3 regions of the Vibrio campbellii CAIM 519 genome follow, and region 1 is predicted to be linked to each of the others. Evidence: predicted binding sites of a transcription regulator. Region 1 holds the regulator's gene; each other region holds the start of a gene.

Region 1 (9,954 bases):
GGTTAAGGCTACGCTCAAGGTCACGGTGCTGTGCACGCCATTGCTGTTCGTTTTGCGCAACTTGCTGAGATTCACGCGCTTTCGCAATTGCGGTTTTCGCATGTTCAGACGCGTCTCTGCGCTCAACTTGACCAACGATGCTTTGTACCAGTTTAAGTGCAGTTTCGAATTGCTCTGCTGCTGCAGAAGACATGTCCAACTTGTGCTTAACCGATAGCAACGCGTTGGTGCTTTCTGATTCTTTGCTTTTGAGTTCAGAGACAAGCGCTTGTGCCGATTCTGCCGTTAGGCTGTCATTGTCAAGTAATTGTTTCGCTTTTTCCAGCGCTTGAACCGCTTGTTGGTATTGAAGCGCGCGAGTTTGCTGAACGTCGAGTGCTTGTTGGTAGTCTGCCAGTTGCGTCTTAAGGCTATCCACCTCTTCTTCCGCAACGGTCGCCTGCTCTTCCACCATCATCACGCGTTCTTGCGCTTCTTCCACTACCATCATCTGTTCTTCAAGACGCTCACTCAGCTCTTCAAGATCTTCTTGGTAGCGTTCGATCTTCTCTTGCTGACGCAGTGCGTTTTGTACCAGTTGCAAGTTGTCCGAAGCCGCTTGGTAGTCTTGCTCTAATGCCGCTTCCGACTCAACTAACAGTTCTAGTTCTTCTTGAACGCGGTTAAGCAGGTTGTTTTGCTCAACAAGAGTTTCACGAGAACCGAACAGCTCTGAACGCAATGACAGTGTTTTATCTAGCTTATTACGACGGTCGTTCGCGTGACGCATGTAGTCCGCCGCCACGTAGTTAGTCGACTCTGTGATCAAGTGTTTGAACAAGTCACGGTCTGCTTGCGTGGTTTTGATCGCTTCTAGCGTCATGCGGTTTTCGCGCAGTGCCGATTCCATATCTTGGAACGCTTTCTTCACGCCGCCGTTTTGTGGCAGAAGGTAGTCACGTAGCGAGCGTGTAATCGCACTTGAGATACCACCGTAAAGCGATGCTTCGATCAGGCGGTAGAACTTAGAGCGGTCACCAGAGTTACGCAGTTTCTTCGGAATCACACCGAATTCGAACATCTGTGAGTGGTAATCCACGATAGAAGAGAAGGCTTTGAATTGAACACCTTCAAATTCTGCGATCGATTCTTTTACTTCGTTGATTTGACGTACACGAGCTTGAGTCGCTGATACGCTTTCAATCAAGATATCCGTTGGTTTCACATGGCTTGGAAGACCTTGGATAACAAACGGTTTGATGTCTACTTTCTTATCACGACCCGCAACTTGCTGCAGTTTTACTGCGAACAATAGGCGTTGGTTACGTGAGTTCACCACGTCTAGCGCCGCATAACACGCGCCCGGCTGTAGCTTACCGTACAAACCTTTATCGCGAGACGATTGGCTGCTTCCTGCTTCCGTCGTGTTACGGAAGTGCAGTAGCGTTTGGTCAGGAATCAATGCGGTGATGAACGCCGCCATTGTGGTTGATTTACCGGCACCGTTACCACCTGATAGCGTGGTGACCAGACCATCGATGTCAAACGTACGGGCAAAGAAGCCGTTCCAGTTGACCATGGTCAGCGATTGGTATTTACCGCGTTCAATCATGCTCATGCTTCACCCTCTTCTGTTGTTTCTTCTTGGGCTTGGTCGTCTTGATCTTCTTCAGACAATAGGCTGCCTTGGCTTGGTTCTTTGGTGTGCACTACCGCTTCACCATCACGGATCAGGCGTAGCTGCGCTTCACGCATATCATCGCCAACACGTACATCGGCACCAAAACGGAATACCGCTTCACTGATGCTGAATTTACCGGTTTCACCGATGTTGATGATCATGCCTAGGCGGCGCAGACGACGAAGTGACGTACGTACTTTTTCAAACAGCTTTTCTTTATCAAGGTCTGAACCAGTCGCACGGTTCGTTACTAGCTTCATCAGCTTATTTTCATCTGCTAGTGCAAGCAGTTCGTCGTACAGCTCTTGGTTAGTGAAGATACCTTCGTGCGCAAGACGCTCTGGGCTTAGGTAAAGGAAACACAGTACCTTACCCACCAGCATATCCAGCTCAGAAAGCACACTGCGGCCAATCAGAGACGTTGAACGAGGACGAAGGTAGAAGAAACCTTCTGGCGCTTTCACCAGTTCGGTGTTGTAGCGTTGGTAGAAAGAAGAAAGCTCAAGTTCGAAATCCGACAACAACGCGTGGTTATCTAGATCTTCACTTGAGATATGACGCCCTGCTCGAAGCATGCTATCTAGCGCTGGGAACAGAGGGTTAGAAATTGCTTTTGCCAGATTCTCTGACATGTATTCATTAGTATCGGTCGATGACATTCGCTTGTACCTTTGCCCCAAATTCGTTGATTGCTTTCCAGTCTGGCTGAACAGCTTGGTAGTCGGATTCTGAATAACCCAGACGTACCGCCTGATCAACGACAATGCGAGCTAAATCAAAGTGATGAGTGTATGGGTGCTGTGCAAGGTAATCTCGCAGTACCACGCTCAGATCAATTGGTGCGTCTTGGTCTTTATGCGCTTTCAGCATGTCACCAATTCGCTCCGCCAACTCATCATTGACTTGTTGAAACTCTTCGTATTCCACTTCCATCGGAACTTGACCTGTTACCTCGTCATCACGCAGTACTAGGGCTTCATCACGAAGGTCAGAAAGCCTTTCCGCATCTGCATAAGTCAGATACCAAGGCGAATCAAAGTAGTCTTTCACGGACTGGCGTAGACGCGAGCTAAACGCACGGTTCTTATCCATATCGATCGCGGTACGGATAAACTTGTGCACGTGTCGGTCGTAACCAATCCAAAGGTCGATCGCTTGCTGGCCCCAGCTTGTGATTCGGTCCAGCTTCATTTGCAGACCAAACAAGGCTTCTTCGATAAACTCAAGCTCAGGATCGCCGTAAACAATTTCTTGGATGTCTAGGATCTGAGTTTGCAGTTCATCACTGGCAGCTTGCAGCGTATCTTGAAGTTCACGCAACGTGCTGGATGTTTCTGACAGAAGTGCTTCACAGTTGTTGATCGCTTCACGCCAGTCTTTGTTAAGCAGGTCAGCAATCTGTTGTTTCACAGATTGTTGTTGCTCATCCATCACACGTTGGTTGAGGTCAATTTGATCGAAGATTTCGCCTACAGAATATTTCAAAATCCCGTAAACGTTTTTCTTCCAGTGGCCCGGAGTGCCACCCTTTTGTGCCGCTTCAATCGCTTTCGCCATTTCATCCGCTACCATGGATAGCTGGATAGAAAGACGCAGTTTCGAGAACTCACGATGGCGCACGTAGTAGTCGGTTATCCCTATCGCTAATGGCGACAAGCGGTAAATGCTCGCTCCGTCAGTAATTTCACTGACAAAACGGCTAATGAGGCGCTGCTTAACCATCTCGTTGATGGCATTGTTCGCACGGAAAGCCGAAGCTTCACCCGTCTCATCAAAAAGTCGAGTGACGATGGCAAATGCGTCGTGCAATTCACCTTCACCCAATTCTTCATCGAACCTTTCATTACTTAGTACTGCGATAGCAATCAAAAATGCCAGTCGCTCAGTGGTCAGGTTCAACGAGAAATCGTGCTGCTTTACCCAGCCAACCAACTCATCGATTGGTTGCTCTGCAGCATTGAGAGTCATCTCACTCATCGTTATTCCTGTTTATCGTTCTTCTTAGCCCACACATGAATATAGCGGCCTAATGAGAGGTATGGCTCTTGTCGACAAAGTTGTTTTTCTAGCGCCAACACATCTTCAAACTCGTAATCGCCCATGTATTCCATATTGCCTATGTAATCACTGAATGAACGAATACCAGATTTTCCACAAATACTAAAACCAGAATCTTCTATCCATTGATAGACCTCTTCGGGTTTTAGGCCTTTTTGTGGCTGTAGTTTAAATCTTTTTCGGTGAGGCATGCCGTCTAAAACATGAGGAATGTTGCCACAAACCACATTTTTATAGACTAAGCCGTGGTGGTTATAGAACATAACCGAAGCGATGCCCCCCGGCTTGACCTGTTCCAAAACGGTTTCGAGTGCGGTTTTCGGGTCTACCAACCACTCCATGACAGCATGGAACATGACAAGGTCCACCTGCGCTTCCATGTGATCACCAATGGATTGGACAGGCGAATGAATCAGGCGATACTGCTCAAGCAAACCGTTTTTTTCAATATCCTGTTTCGCTAGTTGCAGCATTTCCGAAGATAGATCACATAAAGCGACATGATGTCCGAGCTTAGCAAGCTTTTGCGACATTTGTGCTAAACCACCACCAGCATCAAGGACTTGTAGAGCTTGATGGTCGGCGCCTAATTCACTTAGAATCTGTAGAAAATCTTCCCACACAATGATTTGACGGATCTCCCCTTTATCGGAGCCGTAAATATTTTTTGCAAATTTGTGGGCGATATCGTCGAAATTGCGGTCTTCTGTCACTTCTGCTGGGTTATCATATCGGATTGTGCCGCTATTCTGTCACAAGGAAAGCAGGAATAAAGAGGGTCAACCTCATTTTTATAATCAATTGATGTTTTTTCGGACTATTTTCGTATGTTTGAGCTGAAAAAAGTAATGTCTGCCTTGCTTATGCCACTTCCGGCATTGTTAATCATAGGCTTGTTAGGTCTTGCTCTCATTAGTTTTACCACAAAACGTAAAACTGGCTGCTTTGTCGTTCTATTCTCTTTCGTCGGCATTTTTCTTGTTGCCTTTCAACCTGTTTCAACCAAGCTGTTAATGCCTCTTGAGCGCGAGTACAAAGCGTTTTTACCTGTTTCTGGTACTGTTGACTATGTCATGGTGCTCGGTAACGGCCATGTGGTGGACAATGAGATCCCACCCACTTCTCAATTAAGTCGCACATCACTGATGCGACTCACCGAAGGCATTCGTATTTTGCGTATGTACCCAGGTGCAAAACTCATTCTGTCTGGCTACGCTGGCGGCTCTGAAATAAGCCATGCTCGTATGATGGCGAACGTTGCGCTTTCTCTTGGTGTAGCCAAATCCGATATCATTTTGTTGGAAGACGCGAAAGACACCTGGGAAGAAGCACGCCAAGCGGCAGCCTTCGTAAAACAAAAAGATATTGTGTTAGTGACTTCTGCTAGCCACATGAAACGTGCTTTGTATGAGTTCAACGCTGCGGGTATTAAACCAATCCCAGCACCAACGAACTTTATGGCGATTGATGACATCGAGCAGCCATGGCAGAAATACGCACCAAAAGCACGCTACCTAGAGCAAACCGAACTCTACTGGTATGAATACCTTGGTGGGTTATGGCAAAAGCTGCGCGACAACGTCGGTCAAACACCAATGGTTGAAATGGAAGATCCTGAAATATTGCAGCCATAGAAACAGCGTTTAATAGCTAGCAAGCATCTTACGCCAGATTGCGCTACAAAAATGACAGACACAAAAAAGGAGAGCCAGTGCTCTCCTTTTTCTTTACTGCGATGATTTAGTCACCAGCGAACATGTAGCCTTCACCGTGAACCGTCACAAAGATTTGTGGGTTCTTAGGGTCAAACTCCATCTTAGCTCGCATGCGGCGAATCAAAACGTCGATAGTACGATCGTTTGGCGCATCCACTCGGTGGCTGATCATATTCAAAATACGCTCACGGCTAAGTACCTGATTTGGGTACGAAGACAATGCAACTAACAGCTCATATTCTGCTTTCGTTAGTTTCACTGGCTCACCATTGCGGCTTAGAGCACGACGTTGAATATCAAACGTCCACTCACCGAAGCGCACAATGTGTTCTTCATTAGTGTCGCTGGCTGCTTTTTGAGAACCGTTGCGAGCCGCAGAGATGCGCCATAGCAAGTTCTTAACGCGAACCAGTAATTCCCTTAGTTCAAAAGGCTTTGTCACATAATCGTCTGCGCCCATTTCTAGGCCAACGATTTTGTCAATGCTATCCGTGCGTCCTGTCACTAATATGATGCCGATATCTGATTGGCTGCGTAATTCACGCGTAAGCATCAGGCCGTCTTCGCCGGGCAAGTTAATATCCAGCATAATTAAATCTACATCGCCACCTTGCAGCACTTCACGCATCTCTGCGCCACTTTCTGCTTCACTGACTTTGTAGCCTTCGTTTTGGAAATAGCCCGCAAGCTTACTACGAGTTACAACATCATCTTCTACGACTAATACGTGATAGCTCATTTACACCACTTTCTGTCTTTTTTATTATCCAAGACGTATTCTATTCATAACTAGTAACATTTCTAGTCGTGGAACCATTAAAATGCAAGATTTTGCGATTTTATTGATTCAAAGCAAGTTTATTTACGGCCATACATAACTACGAATATTTTCCCACAAAGCATAACAATTATAGTTACTGCTATTCATCTTAATTGTTTACACTTAAGGGAGAATCATTCAGGAGCAAAAAAATGCAAGAAGTGAAAGCTTTTAACGAAAAACGCGCCGAGATCTATTGGTGGTTTTCTAGTCTGTTCGCAAAAGAGCTGACAGAAAATGAATTGGAAGCCTACCACAGTGTTGAAATTCGAAGCTTTTTAGCCGGCCTTGGTGAAAATGAATCACTGAAACCAGCCGTTGATACCCTTGTTGATGCACTCAACCGCCAACAAGATCGTGAAGACGCTCAGCTAGAATTAGCTGCAGACTTCTGCGAACTTTTCCTTAAAACAGAAAAACACGGCGCACTGCCTTACGCCTCTATGTACATCGGTAAATCTGGCCTGCTAAATGATAAACCAGCAGAAGAGATGGAAAAGCTGATGGCTGATTTTGGCGTGCAGGTAGACGAAAACCTTAAAGAACCAGCAGACCACTTAGCGGTAGAGCTGGATTTCTTAGGCAACATGATCATTCGCTCAAACGAACTAGAGCAAGAAAAGCATATGGAAGAAGCGTTCGAGAAACAGAACGAATTCATCCAGCAGCACCTTATGACTTGGTTGCCTCAGTTTGCTGCTAAATGTAAGCAATTCGATGAATTTGGCTTCTATGTTAGCGTTGCGCAACTATTAATTGCATTCTGTAAACTGGACAGCACCTACCTTCTTGGTGAATAATTGCCGCCTATTTTAGGGAGCCTGCTATTTAGGCTCCCTATTTTATTCGTTTATTTTTAATCTGGCTCATAGAAACCCAACAAATTTAGCCGTTAAAATGTGACCTCAAAGGCACAAAACAACCGCTGAAAATATTGCCAGTCTGCCCACATCAGTCTAAAATGTGAGCGCAAACGATTAAATATGATTTATATGTAAACCGCTGAAATATAGCGGTTTTCGTGTTTTCTTAACATGATTGCTGACCTATTTCTCATTTATGTAAGACAGGAATAGGCGTTTCAGCAACAAATGTTGCTACAAACATTTTTATACCGATTTCGGAACAACCGCTGCCAAATATCTCAGCAATGCCCTTTCTGCAGTTGCTCGGTTTGCGCAAGACCCTAAACGTATGGTTGTCTTCACTACGGTATTCAGTAGCTCGATACAGGACATCATTTATGGCCACTATTAAAGACGTTGCTCGCTTAGCCGGCGTTTCTACCACAACAGTTTCGCACGTAATTAACAAAACTCGCTTTGTTGCAGAGACCACTCAAGAAAAAGTAATGAAAGCAGTGGATGAGCTCAATTACGCGCCAAGTGCTGTTGCTCGTAGTTTGAAATGCAACTCTACTCGTACTATCGGTATGTTAGTTACTCAATCAACCAACCTATTCTTCTCTGAAGTGATCGATGGTGTTGAAAGCTACTGTTACCGTCAAGGTTACACACTGATCTTATGTAACACTGGTGGTATCTACGAGAAACAACGTGACTACATCCGCATGCTTGCTGAGAAACGCGTAGACGGCATCCTAGTAATGTGTTCTGACTTGACGGAAGAGCTAAAAGAGATGCTTGATCGCCATTCAGACATTCCTAAAGTGGTAATGGACTGGGGCCCAGAAAGCTCACAGGCAGATAAGATCATTGATAACTCAGAAGAAGGCGGTTACATCGCGACGAAATACCTGATCGACAACGGTCATACTGACATCGCATGTTTGAGTGGCCACTTTGAAAAGGCAGCGTGCCAAGAGCGTATCGCAGGCTACCGTCGTGCAATGGCTGAAGCAAATCTTGCAATAAACGAAGATTGGGTTCTTGAAGGTAACTTCGAGTGTGATACAGCAGTACTTGCTGCAGACAACATCACTGCAATGGAAAAACGCCCAACTGCTGTATTCTGCTTTAACGATACAATGGCGTTAGGGTTGATGAGCCGTCTACAACAAAATGGCATCAAAGTACCAGATGACATCTCCGTTATCGGCTACGACAACATTGAGCTTGCTGAGTACTTCTCACCGCCGCTAACAACGATCCACCAACCGAAACGTCGTGTGGGTAAAAACGCGTTTGAAATTCTACTAGAGCGCATCAAAGACAAAGAGCACGAAAAGCGTGTGTTTGAGATGCAGCCAGAGATCGTAGTTCGCAATACAGTTAAGAAATTGAACTAATTTCACCTCAATTTTTATAAAGCGCTCTTCGGGGCGCTTTTTTATTGCGTAAAATAACTTTTTTGAAACATTCGACATCGCTTATACAATCAAAAGCTAAGATAAGTTGCTGTTTTAACTCACTTGTAGCCCATTTCCTACATCAAGCTTTAGTATGGCAATTAAGCAGTCCAAAATATGAAACTAAACACACCAAAATAGCACTATTAACTGAACCAAGATCACACTTTGGTACTTGAAACGTGATGTTAATTCAATATACGAAGTATTCTCAAATGGTCACGCACAGGGCAAACCATTCGAAAGGGTGGGACGCAAAGCCTCCGGCCTGAACCATCGAATTAGATGGAAGGTAGCGGGGTTACCGATGGCAAATATGCATTAAGTGAGTTTACCCTTTAATGACATTGTGTCTGCATGCATTTGCTAATCTCTCGGACCTGATTTTTGGTGGCGTAATATTAATTACACCGAGATAACACACCATGGATAAACCGATACTCAAAGACTCAATGAAGCTGTTTGAGGCACTTGGTAATATCAAGTCGCGCTCAATGTTTGGCGGCTTCGGGCTCTTCGCTGATGAAACGATGTTTGCGCTAGTCGTAAACAACCAACTTCACATTCGAGCTGACCGACAAACATCTTCTGACTTCGAGACTCAAGGACTAAAACCGTACGTCTACAAAAAACGTGGTTTCCCAGTTGTTACGAAATACTATGCGATTTCTAATGATCTATGGGATTCAACCGATCGCTTGATTGAAGTTGCAAAGCAATCTCTAGAGACCGCTAAGCAAGAGAAAAAGCAACAAGCGAGCACCAAACCTAACCGATTGAAAGACCTTCCGAACCTTCGCCTAGCAACTGAACGTATGTTGAAGAAAGCAGGCATTGACTCTGTCGAGCAGCTAGAAGAAGAAGGTGCCTTAAACGCTTACAAAGCAATCCAAGATACGCATGCCTCAACGGTAAGCCTTGAGTTGTTGTGGGCACTAGAGGGCGCAATCAACGGTACACATTGGAGCGTCGTACCTCAGTCTCGCCGAGAAGAATTGATGAGTGCTCTCCCGTAGCGCGTTCATATCAGTATGACATTGAGTAAAAGCCGCAGTTTTCACGCTGCGGTTTTTTTTTGAAATTTTTTCTTATTCCATTCTGTCTTATTATTTAAGAAGCCAAACGGAGCAATTGATATGAATAAGAAAATGATTTTAGGACTGATCCTAGTCGCGACCATCCTCTTTTTAGGTGTAAATTTTGGCCAATACCTAACCCTAGAAAATGCAAAAGCACAACAAGAGGCGTTAAATAGCTTTATTGACCAAAACTTCATATACGCCGCCGCGACCTATTTCTTTGCTTATATCGCCATCACTGCGTTTTCGATTCCAGGCGCAGCTGTCGTTACCCTGCTCGGTGCTGCTTTGTTTGGTTTTTGGACTAGCTTATT
Region 2 (9,954 bases), 1.6 Mb from region 1:
ATAACCTGACCAAGGTGAAGATCAAGTGGTGACTCAATGCTGCTTTCTACGCGTTCAGAAATCTCAACCATCACATTCTTTTTGCTGACTTCACTGATGACTGCTGGGAATTCTGCACCGCTGCCGTCAAACAGCAGGACTTCTTGCCCTTCTTTCATGCGCAGCACGCGACCAATATGGCCGGCTGCATCGTCGCTCAGAGCAATGACGCCAAGTTGTTGAATGGTTTCTGAATGATAAATTCGAGGGATACGCATAGTGTTTCGATTTCCTGCATACGCGAGTGTTTAGACACTAACATGGATGCTTTCCACCGAAAAAACAAGGGGCAAGAGGCGTTTCCATTGCAGTAAATGATAACGCCTCAAACTACGAAGGTGTATCGCGGTAATCGCAGGAAGAATTACAGTGCGCGACAAGCCTCTTGAACGAATGGGTTGTGGTTGCCTTGAATCTTAGCAATGCGCTCATCACGCTCACATTCCCACTTGTCTGCAGGGTAGGATTTGTTCCAAGCACTCATTAATTGAGTTTGTTGCTTAGACAGTTTGAAGCCGTACTCTTTACTCATGTAGAGGTAAGTACGCGCAATTGAACCACGCGCGCGATCGGGCGGCATGACTTTACGCTGCTTAAAGTTAACTTGCATTTCACAACGACCGTAGCTGACGCCGTCCATACCGTTCCACTGGCTGAAGTTGTAGTTCGAACGGTCACCGTTTACCTCACCAATTGCTGGAGTCAGGTTGTGGAGATCGGCTTCCATTGATTTGAAGACGTTGTCGTTTCTTGTGCAGTTTTTGCGCCCACCATTTTGCCAACATTGACGCTGGTGGCCGAATTGCCAAGCAGGGACAACGTGTTCCCATTCGATGCGCGATGCGCGTTTTTCTTGTTTACGAACTTGGTAGCCGCATGAAGCAAGGTCGGGTATGCCTTTCTTACCTTGCCATTTGATGTCACAACCACAGTAGAAGCTGGTTGGGTGATCGGCGTATATTTTTACCGCTTCACGCTTAGCCGCAGAGAAAGAGCTTGGAGGCGCAGCAATTGCCGCACTAGAAAGCGCAAGCAGGAATAAAGAGAACAGGTATTTCATGATTAAAGTCTTTATAAAGTATGACTTTATTCATTCTAACACGCACAAATGGGCTTTAGTGATGAGTAAATAAACAATAACGGGTAAAAAGAGAGACTTTGAGAGCGAATGTCTCTCTTTCTGGAATGAAAAAGTGGGAAATTTGGGGCTTTAGGAGAGCTGAGTGCCTGTAAAGCTCAGCGGTTGGCGGCATTTCTGGCATGAGTATACCGCTTCTTTGCGAAGAACTTTGTTATGGCGACGAATGGACAACGGATAAGTCATACAACCACAGCGGTATTCAAAGGTTTTACCTTGTACAGAGGCAACATCGAAACTGTGCGTTGTCTTAGCTGGAACTTTGAACACGGCTTCCATTACGCCTTGCCACTCTTTTCCGTGCGGGCGAACTCGACCGTAAACTTGATAAGTAATGAGATGCGCGACTTCGTGTGGGATTACTTCTTTGAGAAACGCTTGAGGGTTTTCTTTAAAGAGTTTTGGGTTCAAGCGAACTTCATTCAGCTGTAAATAGGCTTTGCCTGCGGCTTTGCCACGTACATTGAAAGTCAGAGATGGAATTGGAAAAGAACGTTTGAAGGCTTGTTCTGCCATCGCGATGCAATTTGCCATCACCTGTTTGGCTTTGTAGCTCAGTTCTATATCCACGACTTACCCCGTTCACCCAATAAAAAAGCCCCCGCGTTTGCGAGGACTGGATCATAGCATCAGTCTTTTAAGGCGTGTGCTTTTTCTTTATCGTCGCGTGGTAAGCATGCCATGTACCATAGCCTAGGATTGGCATGGTGAAGAGCATACCAATACCGTACGTCGCAAAGCCGATTAAGATACCACCACAAATAATGGCAGCCCATACAATCATCGCTGGAATGTTGGATTTTACCGCGTTAAAGCTGGTGAAAACGGCGGTCATCATATCAACGCGGCGCTCCATCATCAGCGGGATGGAGAAAGCAGAAATGCTGAAGACCACGCAAGCCAGGACAAAACCAACGAGTGAACCAATAACTAAGAAAGGTAAGAATTCAGTCAGTGGAGCACCTTGTACAGAAGGGTATAGCGCATGAAGTAGTGCAGCAATTCGCATCCAGAAAATCATACACACTACGAGCAATACGGCGAACGCCCATTGAGAGGTCGAGTTACGCCCAATGGCTTTCATTGAGTGGAATAAGCTTGGTTTGTGCCCACGCTCTCTTTCCCAGCTTGCGTCATATAAGCCGAGTGCTAGAAATGGACCGATTAGCATGTAAACAATCAAGCTCGGCATTACGACAAGGTGCGTGCCTTGCCATTGAACCAGAAGCACGATACCAATCGCAGCGGCCATGAAGCAGATGCCGTAAAAGGCACTAATAATTGGCATGCGAACGAAGTCATGCAGGCCCTGTGCGAGCCAATGAAATGGTGCAGAAAGATTAACAGTGTTGCATGGAATGGTTCTGGCGTATTCGTTATCTGGGACTTCCTTTCGTTTATTTTGGAAGTCGGATGGATTCACGGTACGAGGCATAACTCCTCCTTGATTTAGTCCCACGGTGGCACCTAGGCCATAAAAGATGTACGGCTGACGTTTTTCATGACTCTTTTAGCCACGTTTGCCCGCATCATCTTTCTTTACGTTATATGCATCGAAAAGTGCATTTAACATTATGTTAACTATTGGCGGAGATGAGGCAATTTACAAATAATTGCTGAACTTTTGTTCACAGTACAAATGAGGGAGAAGAGGAAGGGGAGAAACAAAAAGCCCCCGCCAGAGGCGAGGGCTTTATTGATTCTTGCGTGGCTCGATTACTTGATGCCAGCGAAGTCACGTAGAAGTTCAGCTTTATCAGTTGCTTCCCATGGGAATTCTTCGCGACCGAAGTGACCGTATGCTGCTGTCTGCTTGTAGATTGGTTGCAGCAGGTTAAGCATTTCTTGTAGACCGTATGGACGTAGGTCGAAGTTTTGACGAACCGCTTCAATGATGATGTCGTGAGATACTTTTTCAGTACCGAACGTTTCAACCATGATAGACGTTGGATCAGCAACACCGATTGCGTAAGAAAGTTGGATTTCACAACGGTCAGCCATGCCAGCTGCTACGATGTTTTTCGCTACGTAACGTGCTGCGTAAGCTGCTGAGCGGTCTACTTTCGATGGATCTTTACCAGAGAATGCACCGCCACCGTGACGAGCTGCACCGCCGTAAGTATCTACGATGATTTTACGACCAGTTAGACCACAGTCACCCATTGGGCCACCGATAACAAAACGACCGGTTGGGTTGATGAAGAAGTTTGTGTCTTTAGTGATCCACTCTGAAGGCAATACTGGCTTGATGATCTCTTCCATTACTGCTTCACGTAGGTCAGGTGTTGTTACTGAATCGCAGTGCTGAGTTGAAAGAACAACTGCATCGATACCAACAATCTTACCTTGGTCGTATTGGAACGTGACTTGAGATTTCGCATCTGGGCGAAGGAAATCTAGTTTACCGCTCTTACGAACTTCAGCTTGTTTTTGAACAAGACGGTGAGAGTAAGTAATTGGAGCTGGCATTAGGATTTCAGTTTCGTTAGTTGCGTAACCAAACATGATGCCTTGGTCGCCCGCACCTTGCTCTTTAGGGTCTGCTTTATCAACACCTTGGTTGATGTCTGGAGACTGCTTACCGATGGTGTTTAGAACCGCACACGAGTTCGCATCAAAGCCCATATCAGAGTGAACGTAACCAATTTCACGAACAGTTTCACGAGTGATTTCTTCGATATCAACCCATGCAGAAGTCGTTACTTCACCACCAACCATAACCATGCCGGTTTTAACGTAAGTCTCACAAGCAACACGTGCTTTTGGGTCTTGCTCTAGAATTGCATCAAGAACTGCGTCAGAGATTTGGTCTGCGATTTTATCTGGATGACCTTCTGATACCGACTCAGAAGTGAACAGGTGCTTAGCCATGATAGCTCCAATCTTAAGGTTTACTCATGGCTAACTAACGCAAGCTTGCCACGAAAAATACAATACAGTTTGTAGGTGTTTCTACATCTAGACGTCTATTTTAATTTCCCACGGTCGAATTACAAGCTCTTTTTCTATTTGAATTCGTCTAGCTTATTACCCAATCGTTTGCTTTTGATGGGGGGAATTTTTAATAAATGGTCCATTAAGTGCGAAAAGGTTGAGTTAAAACCTCAAAAATGGTGAGTAAAACGTTTGCAGTCAGATTTTGGCTTTGAGAGAATGTTGCCCGCACTTTTATACCCAGTACTCTTGGTTAATGTGCCCACATTCCTTTATCAATTCGCTTAATGCACTCAGGAGCAGACATGTCTTCTCGTAACGTTCTTTCAAACAAAGAGCTCGCAAATGCAATCCGCGCTCTTAGCATGGATGGTGTTCAACAAGCTAACTCTGGCCACCCAGGCGCACCTATGGGTATGGCTGATATCGCTGAAGTTCTTTGGCGTTCTCACCTAAACCACAACCCAGCTAACCCAGAGTGGGCTGACCGCGACCGTTTCGTACTGTCTAACGGCCACGGCTCTATGCTGATTTACTCTCTACTGCATCTGAGTGGTTACGAGCTGTCTATCGACGATCTTAAGAACTTCCGTCAGCTTCACTCTAAGACTCCTGGTCACCCAGAGTACGGCTACGCACCTGGTATCGAGACAACAACGGGTCCTCTAGGTCAAGGCATCACTAACGCAGTTGGTATGGCGATGGCTGAGAAAGCGTTGGCGGCTCAGTTCAACAAAGAAGGCCACGACATCGTTGACCACTTCACTTACGTATTCATGGGCGACGGCTGTCTGATGGAAGGTATCTCGCACGAGGCATGTTCTCTTGCTGGTACACTAGGCCTTGGCAAACTGATCGCATTCTGGGACGACAACGGCATCTCTATCGATGGTCACGTTGAAGGTTGGTTCTCTGACGACACGCCTAAGCGTTTTGAATCTTACGGTTGGCACGTAATCCCTGCTGTAGATGGTCACGATTCTGAAGCGATCAACGCAGCAATCGAAGCGGCAAAAGCAGATCCACGCCCTACGCTTATCTGTACTAAAACTATCATCGGTTTTGGTTCTCCAAACAAATCAGGTTCTCACGACTGTCACGGTGCGCCACTAGGTGCGGAAGAAATCGCAGCAGCGCGTGAATTCCTAGGTTGGGAACACCCAGCATTTGAAATCCCTGCAGACGTATACGCTGAGTGGGATGCTAAAGCGGCAGGTTCTGAAAAAGAAGCGGCTTGGAATGCTAAGTTTGAAGCATACGCAGCGGCTTACCCAGCAGAAGCAGCAGAGCTTAAACGTCGTCTAAACGGCGAACTTCCAGCTGAGTGGGAAGAGAAAGCAAACCAAATCATTGCTGACCTTCAAGCAAACCCAGCGAACATCGCATCACGTAAAGCATCTCAAAACGCATTAGAAGCGTTTGGTCAAATGCTTCCAGAATTCATGGGCGGCTCTGCTGACCTAGCGCCTTCTAACCTAACCATGTGGTCTGGTTCTAAGTCTCAAGAAGCGAACGACTTCTCTGGTAACTACATCCACTACGGTGTACGTGAATTCGGTATGACAGCGATCATGAACGGTATCGCGCTACACGGCGGTTTTGTTCCTTACGGCGCAACATTCCTGATGTTCATGGAATACGCACGTAACGCTATGCGTATGGCTGCTCTGATGAAGATTCAGAACATCCAAGTGTACACGCACGACTCTATCGGTCTTGGCGAAGATGGCCCAACTCACCAACCAGTTGAGCAAATGGCGTCTCTACGTCTGACTCCAAACATGAGCACGTGGCGTCCATGTGACCAAGTTGAGTCTGCAGTAGCATGGAAACTAGCGATCGAACGTAAAGATGGCCCATCGGCGCTTATCTTCTCTCGTCAAAACCTGGCGCAACAAGAACGTACTGCTGAGCAAGTAGCGGACATCGCGAAAGGTGCTTACATCCTGAAAGACAGCGATGGTAAACCTGAGCTAATCCTTATTGCGACAGGTTCTGAAGTTGAACTAGCAGTGAAAGCGGCTGAGCAACTAACCGCTGAAGGTAAGAAAGTGCGCGTTGTTTCAATGCCATCAACAGATGCATTCGATAAGCAAGACGCAGCTTACCGTGAGTCAGTACTGCCATCAGACGTAACGGCACGTATCGCTGTAGAAGCGGGCATTGCTGACTTCTGGTACAAGTACGTTGGCTTCGACGGTCGCATCATCGGTATGACAACATTCGGTGAATCTGCACCAGCTGACCAACTGTTCGAAATGTTTGGTTTCACTGTAGAAAACGTAGTGAACACAGCAAAAGAACTGCTAGCGTAAGCTTACGAAGATAAAAGAAAAACCGAGCGTTAATGCTCGGTTTTTTGTGCCTATTCAAATTCTTTTCCCCAATTGTCCTTCTCTTTGTGTCCACATTCCTTGCAGGTGACATAGCGATCCATATCGTAATAGTGGCCGCCGTTCAGCAGGGTATGAGCCCAAAGCTTTAACGTTCCAAGAATTGATTTATCCGTATCATAACGACTTGGTTTACGGACCAGCACTTCAGAGTGTGGTGTTTCTCTATTGCATCGCTTGCAAAAGTGAGCAGCGGGAAAACCTGACATACGCATTTCCTTTGGTGGTCAAACAAGGAGCTAAAGTGCCAAACGAAACATGTAACGTCAGAACTCAATATATTGGTGATATGAATATTCCGGGAAGTGAAAAGATAGTTTACCGCGAGTGAGATCACTTACTTAATGCGCTTAGCCTCCGTATCAGGTACTATCTGTGACACAAATTTTTGGTGAGGCGAAGGATAAATGCTAAAAGTTGCGATCAATGGATTTGGACGTATCGGTCGTAATGTACTGCGAGCAGTATATGAGAGCGGTAAGCATCAGCAGATAAAAGTTGTGGCGGTTAATGAACTCGCGCAACCCGAAGCGATGGCACATCTTCTTCAATATGACACCAGTCATGGCCGCTTCGGAAAGAAAATCTCGCACGACCAAGAACACCTCTATGTTCACCACGACAGTAGTGAATACGATCCCATTAGAATCCTTCACCTTGCTGAAATTGAACTCTTGCCATGGCGTGACTTAGAAGTCGACATCGTGCTCGATTGTACTGGTGTTTTTGGCTCACAAGCAGACGGCCAAGCTCATATTGAAGCTGGCGCGCAAAAAGTTCTGTTTTCACATCCTGGCGCAAGCGATCTCGATAACACCATTATCTACGGTGTGAACCACGAAACCCTCAAAGATGAACACCGCGTGGTGTCCAACGGTTCATGTACCACCAACTGTATCGTTCCTATCATCAAAGTATTAGATGAGGCCTTTGGCATTGAGTCTGGCACCATCACCACGATTCACTCTTCAATGAACGATCAGCAAGTTATCGACGCTTACCACAATGATTTACGTCGTACGCGTGCAGCCAGTCAATCCATCATTCCTGTCGATACTAAGTTGCATAAGGGTATTGAAAGAATCTTCCCGAAATTTTCCAACAAATTCGAAGCAATTTCGGTTCGAGTTCCGACAGTTAACGTCACTGCGATGGATTTAAGTGTCACAATTAGTACAAATGTGAAAGTTAATGACGTAAATCAAACCATTGTTAACGCATCTCAGTGTACATTACGTGACATTGTTGACTATACTGAATCGCCGCTCGTTTCCATCGACTTTAACCACGATCCCCATAGTGCAATTGTGGATGGAACTCAGACAAGAGTGAGTAACGGGCAACTCGTTAAAATGCTCGTTTGGTGCGATAACGAATGGGGCTTTGCTAACCGGATGCTGGATACCGCCTTAGCAATGCAAGCTTCTTCACAAGTGGAGCAATAATGGTGAAGAGGCGATGGAGAAATTTTTTATTTTAAGCCTTGAAATAAATCTGACGTATCTCCATATCTGTAACCAGTTTGAAGAATTAACGGGCTTGGCAGGATTGCCGAGTTTTTAAAAACTTTAATTATTTAATATTTGAGAGGACACATCATGTCTGTAATCAAGATGACTGACCTGGATCTTGCAGGTAAACGTGTATTTATCCGTGCTGACCTAAACGTGCCAGTAAAAGACGGTAAAGTAACTTCAGATGCACGTATCATCGCATCTCTTCCAACTATTAAGCACTGTCTAGAAGCAGGCGCTAAAGTTATGGTTACTTCTCACCTAGGTCGCCCAACTGAAGGTGAATACGCTGAAGAGTTCTCTCTACAACCAGTAGTTAACTACTTAAACGATGCACTAGACTGCGAAGTTAAACTAGCGAAAGACTACCTAAACGGTCTAGAACTAAACGCTGGTGAACTCGTTGTTCTAGAAAACGTTCGCTTTAACAAAGGCGAGAAGAAAAACGAAGAAGAACTATCTAAGCAATACGCTTCTCTATGTGACATCTTCGTAATGGACGCATTCGGTACAGCTCACCGTGCACAAGCATCTACTCACGGTGTAGGCATGCACGCAGACGTAGCATGTGCTGGTCCTCTACTAGCAAACGAACTAGAAGCACTGGGCAAAGCAATGGACAAGCCAGCTCGTCCAATGGTTGCTATCGTAGGTGGTTCAAAAGTTTCTACTAAGCTAACTGTTCTTGAGTCTCTATCTAAAATCGCTGACCAACTAGTTGTTGGCGGTGGTATTGCTAACACATTCATCGCAGCTGCTGGCCACAACGTTGGTAAGTCGCTATACGAAGCAGACCTAGTTGAAACAGCTAAGAAGCTAATGGACGAGTGTGCAATTCCAGTAGCAACTGACGTTGCATGTGCGAAAGCATTCGATGAGAACGCAGAAGCTGAAATCAAGCACGTTTCTGAAGTACAAGACGACGACATGATCTTCGACCTTGGTCCAGATTCAACTGCTGAACTAGCAGAAATCCTTAAGAACGCTAAGACTATCCTTTGGAACGGTCCAGTAGGCGTATTCGAATTCAAGAACTTCGAAGCTGGTACTAAAGGCATCTCTGAAGCTATCGCAGCTTCTGAAGGTTTCTCTGTTGCAGGTGGTGGTGACACGCTAGCAGCTATCGACAAGTTCGGTATCAAAGCTGACGTATCTTACATCTCTACTGGCGGCGGCGCTTTCCTTGAGTTCGTAGAAGGTAAAGTACTTCCAGCAGTTGAAATGCTAGAAGCACGCGCTAAGTAATATTAGTAAAGCGGGAGTCCTCTCCCGCTTTCTTGTTTGCTGCAACGAGAGTGGAACTCTGCTAAAATAGCTCCAGTTGTGAGCAAACGTTTGCAAGATTTTCAATTTAACAAGTTTTGTTTATAAAACGACAGATAAATAGGATTACATCCATGTCTAAGATCTTCGACTTCGTAAAACCAGGTGTTATCTCTGGCGATGACGTTCAGAAAGTATTTGAAGTAGCAAAAGAGAACAACTTTGCACTTCCAGCAGTAAACGTTGTTGGTACTGATTCTGTAAACGCAGTACTTGAAGCAGCTGCAAAAGTTAAAGCTCCAGTTGTTGTTCAGTTCTCTAACGGCGGCGCAGCTTTCTTCGCTGGTAAAGGCGTTAAACTTGAAGGTCAAGGTGCTCAAATCCTTGGCGCTGTAGCTGGTGCTAAATACGTTCACGCTGTAGCTGAAGCTTACGGTGTGCCAGTAATCCTACACACTGACCACGCTGCTAAGAAACTTCTACCATGGATCGACGGTCTACTAGACGCTGGTGAAGAGTTCTTCGCTCAAACTGGTAAGCCTCTATTCTCTTCTCACATGCTAGACCTTTCTGAAGAGTCTCTAGAAGAGAACATCGAAACATGTGCTAAGTACCTAGAGCGCATGGCTAAAATGAACATGACAATCGAGATCGAACTTGGTTGTACTGGTGG
Region 3 (9,954 bases), 200 kb from region 1:
CTCCTCGTGAGCTTGAGCATCAGCTAAACGATGCTGGCGCAACGGCGATCGTTATCGTTTCTAACTTCGCGAACACGCTCGAGCAAATCGTAGAAAACACGCCAGTGAAACACGTGGTTCTGACCAGTCTTGGTCAAATGCTGCCACGTGCAAAAGGTACGCTTGTCGACTTCGTGGTTAAGTATGTGAAGGGCATGGTGCCTAAGTACGATCTACCGGGTGCAATCTCAATGCGTAAAGCACTGCACAAAGGTCGTCGTCTTCAGTACGTGAAACCATTTATGTCTGGCGATGATATTGCATTCCTTCAGTACACTGGTGGTACAACGGGCGTAGCGAAAGGCGCAATCCTTACGCACCGCAACATGATCGCCAACGTAATGCAGGCGAAAGGCGCTTATGGTCCTGTATTATCTCCGGGTCGCGAGCTTGTTGTTACGGCACTGCCGCTTTACCACGTATTCGCGCTGACGGTGAACTGTCTACTGTTCGTCGAAATGGGTGGCAACAACCTGCTTATCACTAACCCGCGTGATATTCCGGGCTTTGTGAAAGAGCTGCAAAAATACCAGTTCACTGCGATTACTGGTGTAAACACGCTGTTTAACGCGCTAGTGAACAACGAAGATTTCCATGAGCTAGATTTCAGCAACCTTCGCCTCGCAGTAGGTGGTGGTATGGCCGTGCAGCGTGCTGTCGCTGAAAAATGGCAAAAGACCACAGGCTGTTACCTACTAGAAGGTTACGGTCTAACAGAATGTTCTCCATTGGTGGCGGCTTACCCGCACGACCTAGTGGAATACAATGGTTCTATCGGTCTGCCTGTGCCATCAACAGAAGTACGTATTGTTGATGAAGAAGGTAACGCACTAGCAAACACAGAGACAGGTGAGCTTCAAGTTCGCGGTCCTCAAGTGATGCAAGGTTACTGGCAGCGCCCAGAAGCGACCAAAGAAGTGATCAACGAAGACGGTTGGCTATCGACGGGTGACATCGTTAAGTTTGATGATGAAGGCTTCCTACACATCGTTGACCGTAAGAAAGACATGATTCTTGTGTCTGGCTTCAACGTTTACCCGAACGAAATCGAAGACGTAGTTGCACTGCACGGTAAAGTGCTAGAAGTAGCGGCAATCGGTCAGCCTCACGAAGTGTCTGGCGAGTTGGTGAAGATCTACGTTGTAAAACGCGATCCGAGCCTAACCAAAGACGAAGTGATTGCACACTGTCGCCAACACCTAACTGGCTACAAAGTGCCTAAGTTGGTTGAGTTCCGTGAAGATCTACCTAAGACCAACGTAGGTAAGATCCTTCGTCGCGTACTGCGTGAAGAGAACGACGCAGAGCTAGCGAAGAAGAGCGCATAAGCGGATTTCTTTGTGCAACAACCATTTATTGCCAAATAGTGTTAGAATGCCAGCGTTTTGCTGGCATTTTTTTATAGCGAGAAGCATGTGAACTATCAGATCATTTCGAAAAACAAAGACCTAGAAGAAGTCTGCGCTCTAGCAAGAGAAGCCGACGTAGTTATGCTGGATACCGAATTCGTGCGAATCAGGACTTACTATCCGCAACTAGGATTGATTCAGCTTTTCGATGGCAAACAACTTTCTCTTATCGACCCGACAGAACTGACGGACATGACGTCGTTCGTCGAGTTGCTAAAAGACACCTCAGTGCTAAAAGTACTGCACGCGTGTGGTGAAGATTTAGAAGTCTTCCAAAATGCCTTTGGCTGTACACCATTCCCAATGGTGGATACGCAGTTGATGGCCGCTTTCCTAGGTCACGGCCTGTCGACGGGCTTCGCTACGCTGGTGGAAGAATACCTTGGCGTCGAGCTAGACAAGAGCGAATCTCGCACTGACTGGATGGCGCGTCCACTGACTCAAAAGCAGCTTGATTACGCTGCGGCTGACGTGCACTACCTAATGCCCCTTTACGAGAAGCTATTAGATAAAGTGAACGAAGCAGGCTGGTGGGAGGCGGTTCAGCAAGAGAGCGACTTACTGGTATCAAAGCGTATTCGCAGCGTGAACGAAGAAAATGCCTACCTAGACATCAAAGGCTCATGGCAGCTAAGACCGGCTGAACTTGCGATTCTTAAGCCTTTGGCGACTTGGCGCTACCGCGAAGCGATTAAGCGTGACCTTGCGCTGAACTTTATCTTCAAAGAAGGTGACCTGCTGACAGTGGCTCGTCTTGGTTTGACTGGCTTTAAGAAGATGGAAGCGGAAGGCATCGATATTCGTGCGATTAACCGCCACGGTGCGAAGATTGCGGGTATTGTGAAGCAAGCGAAGCAAACACCAGCCGATGATTACCCAGCGAAAATCGAACGTTTGATGGATTACCCAGGCTACAAGCAAATCTTCAAGAACATGAAGGATGTGGTGAAGGTAGCGTCGCAAAAGTCAGGCTTGGCGACCGAGTTCTTGGCGTCTAAAAAGCAGATTAACCAAATCATCAGTTGGGTATGGAAGAAAGACCGTGACCCAGCGCGTCTACCGGATGTAATGCAAGGCTGGCGTCTTGAATTACTCGGCGAGAAGATGAATAAGGTGCTGAAGTAAGTACCAATAAAAAAGGTTGGCATTATCGCCAACCTTTTTTGTAACACGCATTTGTCTTTTGTTTTGAGTGCTCATTTCAGCAGGACTAAGCCACAGGGTCATTCCAGCGAACCTAAGTGAGACTAGGAATCTACTGGCAGCTCGCTTTGAATTCTAAACCTTCTATCAACCACCCGAGCACGCTAGTCAAAGATTCTGAATCACGCTCGTACCTCGCTGTCCAGAATGACGAAGGGGTCTTGGGTCATTCCAGCGAACCTAAGTGAGACTAGGAATCTACTGACAGCTCGCTTTGAATTCAAAACCTTTTTTCCATAACCCGAGCATGCTAGTCATAGGTACCGAATCACGTTCGTAACTCGTTGACCAGAATGACGAAAAGGAAGACTCTCAATTAAAGCCGAAGAGTAATTACTTCTCGTCCTCTGGCAACTTCACGTTGAGCTCAAGAACCGAAATATCATCGTCCTTGTGTTCGAACGTCAAATCCACCATGTTTGGATCAATCGCAACGTATTTGCTGATCACCTTCAAGATGTCCTCTTTCAATTGAGGCAAGTAAGAAGGCGCAGGATCGTTCTGGCTACGACGCTCAGCAACGATGATCTGCAAACGCTCTTTGGCTAGATTCGCAGAAGTTTTCTTTTGTGGGCGGAAAAATTCTAGTAGTGACATGTCTAGCCTCCGAATAGTCGTTTAAAGAGTCCTTTCTTCTCCTCAGTAAGGAAACGAAATTCAACCTGGTTGCCCAGTAGGCGGTCTACCGTATCAGAGTAAGCCATGCCTGCATCTGTGTTCTCGTCAAAGATCACTGGCACACCTTTGTTTGATGCATTCAGTACCGCTTGGCTTTCTGGAATTACGCCCAGTAGAGAAATGTGTAGGATCTCTTCTACGTCTTCAACGCTTAGCATCTCACCTTGTGTTACGCGAGAAGGGTTGTAACGCGTCAGTAGTAGGTGCTGCTTAACTGGCTCAAGACCTTGCTCAGCACGTAGAGACTTAGAATCCAAAATACCTAAGATACGGTCAGAGTCACGTACCGAAGACACTTCTGGGTTTGTCGTTACAATCGCTTCATCTGCGTAGTACAGCGCCATCAGAGCACCTTGCTCAATACCTGCTGGAGAGTCACAGATGATGAAGTCGAAGCCCATTTCATCCAACTCAGTGAACACACGTTGCACGCCATCTTTGGTTAGCGCGTCTTTATCACGTGTTTGAGAAGCTGGAAGAATGAATAGGTTATCTGTGCGCTTGTCTTTGATCATCGCTTGGTTAAGCGTTGCTTCACCGTTGATGACGTTAACAAAGTCATACACCACGCGGCGTTCACAGCCCATGATAAGATCGAGGTTACGCAAGCCGATATCAAAATCGATCACCGCAGTCTTTTTGCCCTTAAGAGCCAGACCAGAGGCGATGGCTGCGCTTGAAGTGGTTTTACCAACGCCACCTTTACCAGACGTTACTACAATAATGCGTGCCATTTTATTTCCTTTTTAGACTAAATCGTGAGTGTTTCTAGATGTAATGATTCTTCGGCTTTACTGATCATTACTTTCTTTTGCCAATACTCACTCTCAATTTGATCGCTCAACCAGTAATCTCCTGCAATGGAAACCAGTTCAGCTTGTAAATCGTGACAAATAATTCGTGCTTCTTGTTGGCCGCTCGCACCAGCAATGGCGCGTCCACGTAGGGTGCCATGAATGTGGATAGAGCCATCAGCAATCACTTCTGCACCAGCGCTTACGTGTGCTAGTACAACCAAGTCACCGTCTTTGGCGTAAATCTGCTGGCCAGAACGTACCGGCGTACGAACGATTTTGGTCGGCGCAATTTTCGCTGGTGCTTGAGTTGGAGATTTGCTTGCAGACATGATGGCGAAGCCCGCTTCTGAGGCAAGGTTTTGAACGCGCTTATCTTTACAGCCAGTCACGCCAACCGGAATAAACCCTGCATCGGCGATGCCTTGTTTAAGTGCGGTGAAATCAATATCGCCTTCTACTTTTGCTATATTGATAACCAGAGGTGCGGATGCGAAGAAAGAGGGTGCTTGAGAAACCTTTTCTTGCAAAAATTCGACAGTCTTAGCGATCTCGTTGTCAGAAAGGTGTAAAACTGACAATGTAAAACTGCTACCTTTAAGGTCAGGTGAATGGGTCATCGTGGACTTCTTGCCTTTATTGAAAGAGCGTTGCCTTAAACTAGGTCTGTCATGTTATATTTCATCCTTTAGCGCAGCAAGTTCTCAAGCGGGCAAATAAGTGAATTAATCTCAAATTTGCTATCAAGTTTGCGAGAATTTTACGTTTTCAACAAAATCCGCACTCAAAGCGGGTAAATCAGCACAAAAGGCTCGTCATGCTTTGTTCTATTTATAAAAGCTCCAGAAAAGAAGGCACTTATCTCTATATTCCGAAAAAGGATGATTTCTCACAGGTTCCTGACACGTTAATGCAGATGTTCGGTAAGCCTATGCCGGTGATGACAATCAAACTTGATGGTCGTACTTTGGCACAAGTTGATGTCGAGAAAGTGAAAACGTCATTAATTAATGATGGTTTCTTCCTACAGGTTCCGCCTCCGCCGGAAAACCTACTAGAAAAATACAAAGAACAAAAAGCCCAGCAGAAAGGCGAATAACGTCACCGCTTTTCATCTGGGAATTCTGCCTCGCTCGAGGAGGGCGATATGAAAAAGATACTGGCAGCAATGCTCAGCGTTGGTATGTGCACTTCAGCCTTTGCAAGTAGCGACGGCTTTGATGAATACCTAAATAAATTGCGTGCAGAAGCGCGTGATAAAGGCATTTCCGAACAGGTGATCGATGCCGCTTTTGCTGATGTGGAATACAAACCACGTGCAGTCAAAGCTGACCGTAACCAACCTGAGAAGAAACTGACGTTAGACGAATACATTCCTCGCGCGGTACCTGAGTGGAAGGTTAAGCAAGCGAAGCAACTGTATAAAGAACACTACGCTGAACTTAAACGCATTGGCGATGAGTTTGGCGTGCAGCCGCGCTTTATCGTTGCACTTTGGGGCGTAGAAAGTAACTTCGGTAAGTTCACTGGTAACTTCCGCGTGATCGACGCGTTATCGACCATGGCATTTGAAGGTCGTCGTGAAGAGTTCTTCCGTAAAGAAACAATGGCGGCACTACAAATCCTAGATGAAGGTCATATCGAGCTAGAGAATTTCAAAGGTTCTTGGGCTGGTGCGATGGGTCAATGTCAGTTTATGCCAAGCTCATTCCTACGCTTTGCCGCGGATGGTAATGGTGACGGCAAGAAAGACATCTGGCAATCAGAAGCGGACGTGTTTGCTTCTACTGCGAACTACCTAAGTAAATCTGGCTGGGATGATAAGTTCACTTGGGGTCGTCAGGTTAAAGTGCCACACGGCATCGACCATAACCTGCAAGGTCGCGAAGCGGAAAAAGGTAAGTATCTGCAAGAGTGGAGCAAGCTTGGCATCACCAAATACGATGGCAGCTCACTTCCTAAGTTGGACGAAGACATCAAGGCTTGGTTGATCATGCCAGACGATGAGAACGGTCGTACTTACTTGGTGTACAACAACTACAATGTGTTGATGAAGTGGAACCGCTCTTACTACTTCGCACTGGCGGTAAGTCACTTAGCTGACCGCATCACATTCTAGGTTGAATGTATAAACGAATAAAAAGGGGCTCTTCGGAGCCCTTTGTTTTCTCTATTTGAAACGAGGTTTGCGTGTTATCTGAACGTGCTGCACAAATGGTGATCTTCTCAGCGTTGATCAAACATAAGAACTTTACCGCTGCGGCAAAGAGCCTAGGCGTGTCTGTTTCTCACGTTAGTAAACAGCTCAGCCAGTTGGAAGCTTCACTGGGTATCAAGCTTGTGCAACGCACCACGCGCAGCTTCACGCCAACCGAAGCCGGGCAAACCTTTTATCACCACTGTGAGCAAGTGGTGCAAGCCGTTAGCAGTGCAACGTTAGAGATGGAAAGCCAGCGCGATGAAGTCGCCGGTTTGGTTCGTCTTGGTTTGTCGCAGTCTTTTGGCACCTTGCATATCATTCCTGCCATTCAAGAACTTCGCGAGAAATACCCGCAACTGCAAGTCGAAGTGCATTTGTTCGATTACAAAGTCGATATGCTCGAAGAAGGCTTGGATTTGTGGATCACCAATAATGAACACCTACCAGAAGGCTACATTGCTCAGCGTCTAGCAGATTGCCAATTCGTGGTTGCCGCATCGCCGGATTATTTACTCAAGCACGATACGCCAACCGAACCGAATGACTTGTCGCAGCATAACTGCCTTATTTACCGCAGTTGGGAGCGTGACTACACCAGCTGGGCGTTCACCAATCGCGAGCAAGAGCTCAACGTGAAAGTCTCTGGCAACTACTCAGTCGATTTAGCAGAAGCGGTGCGTGATGCCGCAATCGCAGGGTGGGGGATTGCTTACTTAGCCACTTACTTGCTGGGGGATGAATTCCGCTCAGGCAAATTGATCCAGCTTCTACCAGATTGGAAAGCCAGCCAGTCCATGCCGTTTTATGCGGTGTACCCAAGTCGTCAGCATATGCCGAAAAAGATCTCAGCAGTGATCGAATTCATCAAACAGAAGATCGGTTCTCCTTGCCATTGGGATCAGCGATTAGCGCCGTATATTTCGATTCCTAAGTAGGGAATACATAAGGTGATTTGAATCACAAAGTTTTTCCAAATCCAGAAACATCTTTTCCATTTGGAAATAATAACTTTAAGCAAACGTTTATCTTTATTTAATTCAACGAGTTATTTTGCTGGTTAAAGAGTAAGCTGGTGAGATTTTCAGCCTGTTAACATCCCCAACTTGCAGCATTTTTTACGCTCTATACAATCCGACGCCTTTCCTGTTCCCCCTTTTTCGGATTCATTTTATGAACTCAATTCTTGGTATCGTAGTCATCCTATTCGTAGCATGGCTGCTTTCGACTAACCGTAAGAACATTCGTCTACGAACGGTGTCTTTGGCTTTTGCTCTGCAAGTAATCTTCGCGCTATTGGTACTTTACGTTCCAGCGGGTAAAGAAGCGCTTAACGCAGTAACTGGCGCGGTTTCTAACCTAATCAACTACGGTCAAGAGGGCATCGCGTTCCTATTTGGCAACCTAGCAACAGGTGGCTTTACCTTCGCGATTAATGTACTAGGTATCATCGTCTTCTTCTCAGCGCTGATTTCTGGTTTGTACCACATTGGTCTAATGCCAAAAGTGATCAACCTAATCGGTGGTGGTCTACAGCGTTTGCTAGGCACAGGCCGTGCAGAATCGCTATCTGCAACAGCGAACATCTTCGTTGGTATGATTGAAGCGCCGCTAGTAGTAAAGCCATACCTGAAGCACATGAGCGATTCTCAGTTCTTCGCAGTCATGACTGGTGGTTTGGCATCGGTTGCAGGTGGCACGCTAGTGGGTTACGCATCACTGGGTGTGGATCTTAACTTCCTAATCGCAGCGGCATTCATGTCAGCACCAGCGGGTCTTCTAATGGCAAAAATTATGATGCCAGAGACAGACAGCGCAGCACAGGATATGGATCTAGACCAAGTAGAAATGCCACGCGCAACCAACGTGGTTGAAGCAATGGCTGACGGCGCAATGTCTGGTCTACGTATTGCAGTGGCGGTAGGTGCAACCCTATTGGCGTTCGTGAGTGTTATCGCGATGCTAAACGGCATTCTAGGCTGGTTCGGCGGTCTATTCGGTATGGAACTAAGCTTCGAGTTAGTGCTTGGCTACCTATTCGCACCAATCGCATGGTTGCTAGGTATTCCTTGGAATGAAGCTATCGTAGCTGGCTCCCTGATCGGTAACAAGATCGTGGTAAACGAGTTCGTAGCCTTCATCCAACTGATGGAAGTGAAGTCTCAGCTAAGCGCACACTCACAAGCTATTGTAACCTTCGCACTGTGTGGTTTCGCAAACATCTCAACCATGGCAATGCTGATTGGTGGTCTAGGTTCATTAGTGCCAGAGAAGCGTTCATTCATCTCGAAATACGGCTTCCGCGCAATCGCAGCAGGTGTAATGGCGAACTTGATGAGTGCATCAATTGCTGGCGTGATCTTGAGTTTGTAACAGAACCCCTCCCTAACCCTCCCCTTAGAAAGGGGAGGGGACTAGACTTGAGTGCGCTTAGTGTGAAGCACCAGTCGACAATGAATATGATGTGCGATGTGATTTCATAGGTAAAAACGATCTCAGACCGGTCCTCCCCATTTTCAAGGGGGAGTTAGAGGGGGTTATTACTCCAAACAAAAAGGGCCCCTTGCGGAGCCCTTTCAGTATCGTAATTCTTTACTTCTTCGTATGGAATTGCTCGCAAGCCAGCATCGTGTTCTCAATCAAGCTTGCTACCGTCATTGGGCCAACACCGCCCGGTACTGGTGTAATGAAGCTCGCATTCTCACGTGCTTTGTCGTATTCCACGTCACCTACTAGCTTGCCCGACTCAAGACGGTTGATGCCCACATCGACCACAACAGCGCCTTTCTTAATCCACTCACCAGGAATGAAGTTTGGCTTACCAACAGCAACCACAACAAGGTCAGCTTGGCGAACGTGACCTTCTAGGTCTTTGGTAAAGCGGTGACAAGTTGTCGTTGTACAACCAGCAAGAAGCAGCTCAAGTGTCATTGGGCGGCCAACGATATTTGATGCGCCAACCACAACCGCGTGCTTACCGCGTAGCTCGATGTTGTAACGATCAAGCAGCGTAATAATGCCTTTTGGCGTACAAGAACGAAGCTTAGGAATGCGCTGTGCTAGACGACCAACGTTGTAAGGGTGGAAGCCATCCACGTCTTTTTCTGGGTGAATACGCTCAAGAACGTGCGTTGCATCGATGCCAGCAGGAAGTGGCAACTGAACAAGAATGCCATCGATTTCTGCGTCGTTGTTCAACTCATCGATAAGTGCCAACAACTCTTCTTCCGACGTTGTCGCAGGAAGGTCAAAAGACTTAGAGACAAAGCCAACTTCTTCACACGCACGGCGCTTACTGCCAACGTAAACTTGAGAAGCTGGATCTTCACCAACTAGAATAACTGCAAGACCAGGAGCACGAAGGCCAGCCTCAACGCGAGCTTTCACACGTGCTGCAACTTCGGATCGAACAGTTTGGGAAATGAGAGTTCCATCTATATTTTGAGCAGTCATGACTTTCCTTTTTAAATTGAGAAGGCAAATTATTTGCGGCGCATTGTCGCAGAAAATCTATTTAACATCCATACGCAAACGTTTGCTTTGGGGTGTTTTTGAACATTTATCGCTTTAGTGCCCTTTTTTTAGGCATTCAGATCAGAATGTTATGAAAACCCGTTGATTTAAGCGCTTGAAC

The links. The regulator PurR, encoded in region 1, represses purine synthesis genes. The targets are predictions, from matches to a motif close to TNANGNAAACGTTTNCNTNA.
Region 2: metK (methionine adenosyltransferase) is a predicted target of PurR. The motif match lies at 4,205-4,224, and genes of this name have one in related genera.
Region 3: A8140_RS04755 (NupC/NupG family nucleoside CNT transporter) is a predicted target of PurR. The motif match lies at 7,334-7,353, and genes of this name have one in related genera.

Annotation. Positions count from the first base shown of each region.
Region 1 is NZ_CP015863.1:1,161,749-1,171,702, reverse strand. It holds gene mukB (chromosome partition protein MukB) at 1-1,591, opposite strand, end outside; gene mukE (chromosome partition protein MukE) at 1,594-2,319, opposite strand; gene mukF (chromosome partition protein MukF) at 2,300-3,637, opposite strand; gene cmoM (tRNA uridine 5-oxyacetic acid(34) methyltransferase CmoM) at 3,640-4,431, opposite strand; gene elyC (envelope biogenesis factor ElyC) at 4,546-5,352, shown strand; gene torR (two-component system response regulator TorR) at 5,459-6,172, opposite strand; gene torD (molecular chaperone TorD) at 6,406-7,053, shown strand; gene purR (HTH-type transcriptional repressor PurR) at 7,497-8,501, shown strand; cyclic di-GMP riboswitch class I at 8,781-8,870, shown strand; gene A8140_RS05570 (TfoX/Sxy family DNA transformation protein) at 8,987-9,577, shown strand; gene A8140_RS05565 (TVP38/TMEM64 family protein) at 9,698-9,954, shown strand, end outside.
Region 2 is NZ_CP015863.1:2,817,980-2,827,933, reverse strand. It holds gene rsmE (16S rRNA (uracil(1498)-N(3))-methyltransferase) at 1-257, opposite strand, end outside; gene endA (deoxyribonuclease I) at 404-1,099, opposite strand; gene A8140_RS13520 (SprT family zinc-dependent metalloprotease) at 1,250-1,747, opposite strand; gene A8140_RS13515 (DUF2189 domain-containing protein) at 1,815-2,612, opposite strand; gene metK (methionine adenosyltransferase) at 2,894-4,048, opposite strand; gene tkt (transketolase) at 4,417-6,426, shown strand; gene A8140_RS13500 (hypothetical protein) at 6,477-6,713, opposite strand; gene epd (erythrose-4-phosphate dehydrogenase) at 6,912-7,949, shown strand; gene A8140_RS13490 (phosphoglycerate kinase) at 8,103-9,263, shown strand; gene fbaA (class II fructose-bisphosphate aldolase) at 9,416-9,954, shown strand, end outside.
Region 3 is NZ_CP015863.1:965,052-975,005, forward strand. It holds gene fadD (long-chain-fatty-acid--CoA ligase FadD) at 1-1,367, shown strand, start outside; gene rnd (ribonuclease D) at 1,455-2,573, shown strand; gene minE (cell division topological specificity factor MinE) at 2,985-3,248, opposite strand; gene minD (septum site-determining protein MinD) at 3,251-4,063, opposite strand; gene minC (septum site-determining protein MinC) at 4,081-4,743, opposite strand; gene A8140_RS04740 (YcgL domain-containing protein) at 4,941-5,222, shown strand; gene A8140_RS04745 (lytic murein transglycosylase) at 5,271-6,242, shown strand; gene A8140_RS04750 (LysR family transcriptional regulator) at 6,314-7,258, shown strand; gene A8140_RS04755 (NupC/NupG family nucleoside CNT transporter) at 7,494-8,693, shown strand; gene folD (bifunctional methylenetetrahydrofolate dehydrogenase/methenyltetrahydrofolate cyclohydrolase FolD) at 8,913-9,773, opposite strand.